2 regions of the Streptomyces sp. NPDC002851 genome follow, and region 2 is predicted to be linked to the other one. Evidence: riboswitches for the same ligand, from Rfam matches in the RefSeq annotation. Region 2 holds a riboswitch; the other holds the start of a gene.
What was found. A riboswitch is a leader RNA that binds a small molecule or an ion and turns the genes downstream of it on or off. The one in region 2 is predicted to bind glycine.
Positions count from the first base shown of each region.

Region 1: linked by a shared signal. The riboswitch ahead of gcvT (glycine cleavage system aminomethyltransferase GcvT) and the one ahead of gcvP (aminomethyl-transferring glycine dehydrogenase) in region 2 are both predicted to bind glycine.

Region 1 covers NZ_JBSFUT010000038.1:79,256-82,653, reverse strand. The annotation lists partial or broken gene ACWD10_RS31135 (serine hydroxymethyltransferase) at 1-67, opposite strand, end outside; gene gcvH (glycine cleavage system protein GcvH) at 99-476, opposite strand; gene gcvT (glycine cleavage system aminomethyltransferase GcvT) at 553-1,686, opposite strand; glycine riboswitch at 1,722-1,847, opposite strand; glycine riboswitch at 1,848-1,943, opposite strand; gene ACWD10_RS31120 (AAA family ATPase) at 2,077-2,763, shown strand; gene ACWD10_RS31115 (enhanced serine sensitivity protein SseB) at 2,905-3,398, shown strand, end outside.
Region 2 covers NZ_JBSFUT010000050.1:9,301-12,698, reverse strand. The annotation lists gene gcvP (aminomethyl-transferring glycine dehydrogenase) at 1-1,280, opposite strand, end outside; glycine riboswitch at 1,455-1,569, opposite strand; gene ACWD10_RS34515 (PRC-barrel domain-containing protein) at 1,716-2,144, shown strand; gene ACWD10_RS34510 (DNA polymerase IV) at 2,340-3,398, opposite strand, start outside.

The DNA.
Region 1 (3,398 bases), on a different contig from region 2:
GCTCGGCGTCGACAGCGGCGGCGACATCCGGGTCGAGCTCGTGCAGCGGGGTGTTGAGAAGCGACATGCGTTACGTCCTTAAGGGCGGCCTACGCGGCTCAGGAGCCGGAGAACTCGGTGTACTCGTCGGCGGAGAGCAGGTCCTTCGGCTCCTCCGAGACGCGGACCTTGAACAGCCAACCGCCCTCGAACGGGGCCGAGTTGACCAGGGACGGGTCGTTCACCACGTCCTCGTTGACCTCGGTGATCTCACCGGTCACCGGCGAGTACAGCTCGCTCACGGACTTGGTGGACTCCAGTTCGCCGCAGGTCTCGCCCGCGGTCACCGTCGCGCCGACCTCCGGCAGGTCGACGAAGACCACATCGCCGAGCGCGTTGGCCGCGTGCTCGGTGATGCCGACCGTCGAGACGCCGTCAGCGGCGGCCGACAGCCACTCGTGCTCCTTGCTGTAACGCAGTTCCTGGGGATTGCTCATGGCCTGAATTCTCCTGTACGCGGGGGAGTGGTGAGGAACCTGAGGACGGTGCGGCCGGGCGTGGCCGGACCGAGTGTCACTTCTGGCGCTTGTAGAACGGCAGCGCCACGACCTCGTACGGCTCGTGGGTACCGCGAATGTCGACGCCGACGCCCTTGACGCCGGGCTCGGCGTGCGCCGCGTCGACGTACGCCATGGCGATCGGCTTGCCGAGCGTCGGGGACGGGGCACCCGAGGTGACCTCGCCGACCGGGGCGCCCTCGGCGACCACGGCGTATCCGGCACGGGGCACCCGGCGGCCCTCGGCGATCAGGCCGACGAGCTTGCGCGGCGGGTTCTGCTCGGCCCGCTCGGCGGCCCGCTCCAGCGCCTCGCGGCCCACGAACTTCCCGTCGTTCGTGGTCTTCTCGAACTTGACGACCCGGCCGAGCCCCGCGTCGAACGGGGTCAGCGAGGTGGACAGCTCATGCCCGTACAGCGGCATGCCCGCCTCGAGGCGCAGCGTGTCCCGGCAGGAGAGCCCGCACGGCACCAGGCCGTACGACTGACCGGCCGCGGTCAGCGCCTGCCACACGGTCTCGGCGTGCTCCGGCTTCAGGAACAGCTCGAAGCCGTCCTCGCCGGTGTAGCCGGTGCGCGCGATCAGCGCCGGGACCCCGGCGACGGTGCCGGGCAGACCCGCGTAGTACTTCAGGCCGTCCAGGTCGGCGTCCGTGACCGCCTTGAGGATGGCGGGGGAGTCCGGGCCCTGTACCGCGAGCAGCGCGTAGGCCTCGCGGTCGTCGCGCACCTCGGCGTCGAAACCGGCGGCGCGCTCGGTCAGGGCGTCCAGGACGACCTGGGCGTTGGAGGCGTTGGCGACCACCATGTACTCGGCGTCCCCCAGCCGGTACACGATCAGGTCGTCGAGGATGCCGCCGTCCTCCTGGCAGATCATGGTGTAGCGGGCCCGGCCCGGCTTCACTCCGCCGATGTTGCCGACGAGGGCGTAGTCAAGGAGGTCCGCGGCCTGCGCGCCGGTGACGGTGATCTCACCCATGTGGGAGAGGTCGAAGAGCCCGGCCTTGGTGCGTACGGCGTTGTGCTCGTCGCGCTCACTGCCGTACCGCAGCGGCATGTCCCAGCCCGCGAAGTCGGTCATGGTCGCGCCGAGCGAACGATGCAGGGCATCGAGCGCGGTCTTGCGCGGGATGTGCGAAGAATCTGTCATGTGTCTGGCTCCCAGGGCATGACGGGTGAGGTCGTTCCTCCCCATCTGTCATAAACCTGAGAGGTTCGTCGCGCTGCGCTCCCCTGGAAGGACGGCGCGACTTGCACCTTGGGTGGGGCCGTACGGCGCAGTGCCGGGACGGGCCCGCTTTTCAGATCTGCCTCGCCCGCGCGGTATCGGGACCTGAGAGATTCAAGGGAGGGACTTGCTCCTTCGGCGCCCCAGTGCGTGACTGGGAGCTCTCCCGCGCGGATTCAAGCGGCCGGTATGCAGTTGGCGCGGACATCATTGCACGTCCCGTCTGTGTGGAAAGAGCTTGTGCCGCATTACCGGCTCTTTACACTCGGCGGTAAGGAGACAGTCACGCTGCGGAGGGGGAGGACGATCACGGTGCACGAGGCCGGCGCGTACGCAGGGGTGCCCACGACAGGCGTCGTGGTGCCGGGACAGCGGGAGGCCGACGCCCGCACTGCGGCAGCGGCCGCCGGAGCGGTCGGGCCGGTGCCCATCGTCCGTGACCTGCGCGGCCGTGCCGGGCGCACGCCCCGCAGGCTGCACTTCGGCGAGGGCGACATGGTCGTGGTCTCGGGGCTGCCGGGCAGCGGCAAGAGCACGCTGATCCAGCGGGCGGTGGCGGCCCCCCGCTTCGACTCCCAGGACGCCCGTGACCGCTGGGCCCGCCGACTGCCCCGGAAGCTGCCGTACGCGACGTACCGCCCCCTCGTCCGGCTCGCGCACTACGCGCACCTGCGGCGGGCGCTGCGCTCCGGCGCCAGCGTCGTCGTGCACGACTGCGGTACGCAGCGCTGGGTGCGCCGCTGGCTCGCCCGCGAGGCCCGGCGCCGCGGCCGCGTGCTGCACCTCCTGCTGCTCGACGTCGCGCCGCAGGTCGCGCTCGCGGGGCAGCGGGAGCGCGGGCGGCGGGTCTCCCGGTACGCCTTCGCCCGGCACCGCAGGGCGGTCGGACGGCTCGTCCGGGACGCGGAGCGCGGCCGTATCCCCGGGGGCTGCGGCTCGGCGGTGCTCCTGGACCGGGAGGCGGCGGGGGCCCTGGTGGGCGTCGACTTCGGGGAATGACGTCCGCCCGTCCGCCCGTCCGCCCGTCCGTCCGCCCGCCCCGTGAAGCGTGGCGGCTTGCGGAGTTAAGGTCGTGGGCGTCGCGGGTCAGCACCGCGAGCGGAAGCGCACAGAGGTACACAGGGGACGACGAGGACATTGATGGACATTCCGGTACAGGGGACTCCGGGCGGGCCCGACGGGCCGCACCCCGGATGGCCGGCCAACGAGCTGGAGGAGGTCCTCGCCGCCTCCGCCGCGGGCTCACCGGAAGCCGCGGCGCACGCTGCCCAGTCGGCGGGCCCGCGCATCGTGGAGGCCCTGGGGCGAGGCAAGGTCTGGGTGCCGCTGCCGAACGGCGGCGGCCCGGACAGCCCGAACCTGGACCTGCCCACCGTCACCATCGACGACCGGGCGTACGTCCCCGTCTTCAGCTCCGAGCAGCGCCTGCGGCAGATCGTCGGCGATCACATGAGCTTCACCGCGGCGCCCGCCGTGGAGTTCGCCCGCGGCCTGCCGCCGCTGCTCGGCATCGCAGTGAACCCGGACGCGGGCCCCGGCGCGGTCGGCACGCTGCTGCCGCCGCCCGCCGTCGCCGAGCTCTGCCGCTACGGGCGCACCCCGCTCGACGGCCCGGCCAGCGGCGGCCGCGTCCG
Region 2 (3,398 bases):
ACCTGGTCGGCGTCGACCAGGCGCAGGTTGACGCCGCCCTCGCGCGCGGCCGCGACGACCTCGGCGGCCCGCCCCGGCACCCGCACGGTGACCGTGTCGAAGAACTGCCCGGTCACGACCTCGACGCCGCCCGCGCGCAGCCCCTCGGCGAGGATCGCGGCGTAACGGTGGGTGCGCAGGGCGATGTCCTTGAGGCCCTGCGGCCCGTGGTACACCGCGTACATCCCGGCCATGACGGCGAGGAGCACCTGTGCGGTGCAGATGTTGCTGGTCGCCTTCTCGCGCCGGATGTGCTGCTCGCGGGTCTGCAGGGCGAGGCGGTACGCCTTGTCGCCGTCCGCGTCCACGGAGACGCCGACGAGGCGGCCGGGCAGGTTGCGCGCGAACTTGTCGCGCACCGCCATGTAGCCGGCGTGCGGCCCGCCGAAGCCCATCGGCACGCCGAAGCGCTGCGACGTACCGACCGCGATGTCGGCGCCGAGCTCGCCGGGCGAGGTGAGCAGCGTGAGCGCGAGCAGATCGGCGGCGACGGTGACGATCGCGCCGAGCTCGTGCGCCTGCTCGATCACCGGCTTGAGGTCCCGCACGGCACCGGAGGCGCCCGGGTACTGGAGCAGCACGCCGAACACCCCGCGCTCGGCGACCTCGGCCGGGATGCCCTGCGACAGGTCGGCGACGACCACCTCGACGCCGGTCGGCTCGGCCCGCGTCTCGATCACCGCTATGGTCTGCGGCAAGGCATCGGCATCGATCAGGAAGACACCGTCCTTGACCTTGCCCACGCGCCGGGACAGCGCCATCGCCTCGGCGGCCGCGGTGCCCTCGTCGAGCAGCGAGGAGCCGGAGGTCGGCAGGCCGGTCAGGTCGGCCACGGTCGTCTGGAAGTTGAGCAACGCCTCGAGGCGGCCCTGCGAGATCTCCGGCTGGTACGGCGTGTACGCGGTGTACCAGGCCGGGTTCTCCATCACGTTGCGCAGGATCACCGGCGGCGTGAAGGTGCCGTAGTAGCCCAGGCCGATCATGGACGTGAGGACCTGGTTGCGGTCCGCGAACGTGCGCAGTTCGGCGAGGACTTCGGCCTCGCTGCGCCCGTCGGGCAGGTCGAGCGCCTCGGCGCTCTTGATCACATCCGGCACGGCGGCGGCGGTCAGTTCGTCGAGCGATCCGTATCCGACCTGGGCGAGCATCTTGGCCCGGGCCTCGCCATCGGGCCCTATGTGACGCTGCTCGAAGGGGATGCCTCGCTCCAGCTGGGAGAGCGGAATGCGGTTGGCGGTCATTGCGGAAGGCCTCCTGGTCTATGCGACCTACGAGGGGCACCACGGCGCGGGCACCCGGACGGCCTCCCCCTCTGTCATCTCAACCTGAGAGCTTCACCGGTCACGTACCGCGACCGGCTTTCACCGTCGGTGAGAGCGGATGCCGTCGACGCCCGCCCTGCTTTCCAGAGTGACCTCATCCACGCGGTACGGGGGCCTGAGAGATTCCGGGGAGGATTTGCTCCTTCGGCGCCTCCAGTAGTCGGGCCTATGCGGCCTGTCAACCGGAGAGCTCTCCCGCATGGGGTCAGCAGCCGCTGGCCAGCCTACCAGCGCCCTCCCGGGGTATCCCTGGACACTGGACCGACGCCCACCTCTCTCGCGCTCGACTGGCCACGTGCCGCAATGTGCTCTTTCGTAGTGATGACGAAGGAGTTGCGACGTCTTGGAGGGACCGTGCAGACCGACATTGATCCACGGAGTCTGATCGGCCGCAAGGCATTCGACTGCAACGGCGCCAAGCTGGGAACGGTGGACGAGGTCTATCTCGACGATGCCACCGGCGTCCCGGAGTGGGCGGCGATACGCACCGGCCTGTTCAGCCGGGATGCGTTCATACCCCTCGAACCCAGCGAGCTGGTCAAGGGCACGCTTCAGGTCCCGTACGACCGCGCCCTGATCAAGGACGCCCCGGACTTCGGCGTCGGCCGCCACCTGTCGCCGGAACAAGAGCTTCAGCTCTACCACCACTACGGCATCGACGTCTCGGCGCCACCGCCGCCCAACCACAACTTCGGCCACGTAGCCGGCACGGAGACCCGTGACGAGGGGCCGGGCCCCTCGAACTCCCGCGGAAGCCCGGACTCCGGCCCAAAGCCGCCGTGAGGCCTGTGCCCCGTACGGGCCTGCTTTACGGATCACGTACGGGCCTGCCATACGGATCGTGTACGAGCCTGGCTTTACGGATCGGGTACGGATCTGGCTTTACGGATCACGCATCCGCGCCGTCGGCCCGGTGCCCTCGCCTGGGGGCTGCGCCCCCAGGCCCCCTGCCCTGTCGCCTCTGAGCAGGGCTCGTCCTCAAACGCCGGACGGGCTGGCAGTCACCCCTGAGGCCCCCTCCGAACCATCCGCCTCCTCCCCCGCGACAACGCCCCGAGCCGTCACCAACGGCAACGGCTCACCGACCCGCAACAGCGGATCATCGCTCCGGAACGTCCGCACCCGCCCCGGCGACGACCCGGGTGTCTCGAAGCGCACCGTCACCCGGCCAAGGCCGCTGCCCTGCACCCACCCCGGCCCGTACTCGGCATGCAGCACGTCCTGCCCGGCGTGCCAGCGCCGCTCCCCGGACACCTCGGCAGCACCGGCGTCCTCCGCCCCGTCTCCCGCAGGTGCGGCCGCACCGCCACCGTTACCGCCCCCACCCACCGCGGAATCGCCCTCCGCGCCCCCGGCCTCCCCCGGAACCTCAGCCTGAGCCGCCTCAGCCGCCGCCTCCGCAGCCTGGGCCTGTGCGAACAGGTCCTCCTGCGTGAAGTCGGCGAGACCGGACACCCCCACCCCGAGCAGCCGCACCCCGCCCGTGGTGTCCACGCCCTCGAGCAGCCGCGCCGCGGCCTCCCGCACCACCCCCGGGTCGTCGGTCGGCCCGCGCAGCGTCTCGGAGCGGGTCAGCGTCGAGAAGTCGTAGCGCCGGACCTTCAGGACCACGGTCCGCCCGGAGTGCCCGGATGCCCGCAGCCGCTGCACACAGCGGTCCGCAAGCCGGGCGACCTCCAGGCGCACCCGCACCCGGTCGTGGATGTCCACGTCGTACGTGTCCTCCACGGACACCGATTTCGTGTCCCGCTCGGCCACCACGTCCCGCTCGTCCCGCGCCAGGGCCATCGCGTACAGCTGCGTGCCGTGTGCCTTCCCGAGCAGCCGTACGAGCTCGTCCTCGCCCGCCTCGGCGATCTCCCCGACCGTGGTGATCCCGGCCCGCCGCAGATGGTCCCCGGTCACCGGCCCGACCCCGGGCAACGTACGCACGGACATCGGCGCCAGAAGCTCCCGTTCCGTGCCCGGGACGATGAGCACGAGCCCGTCCGGCTTGGCCTCCTCCGAGGCGATCTTCGCCAGCATCTTGGACGCGGC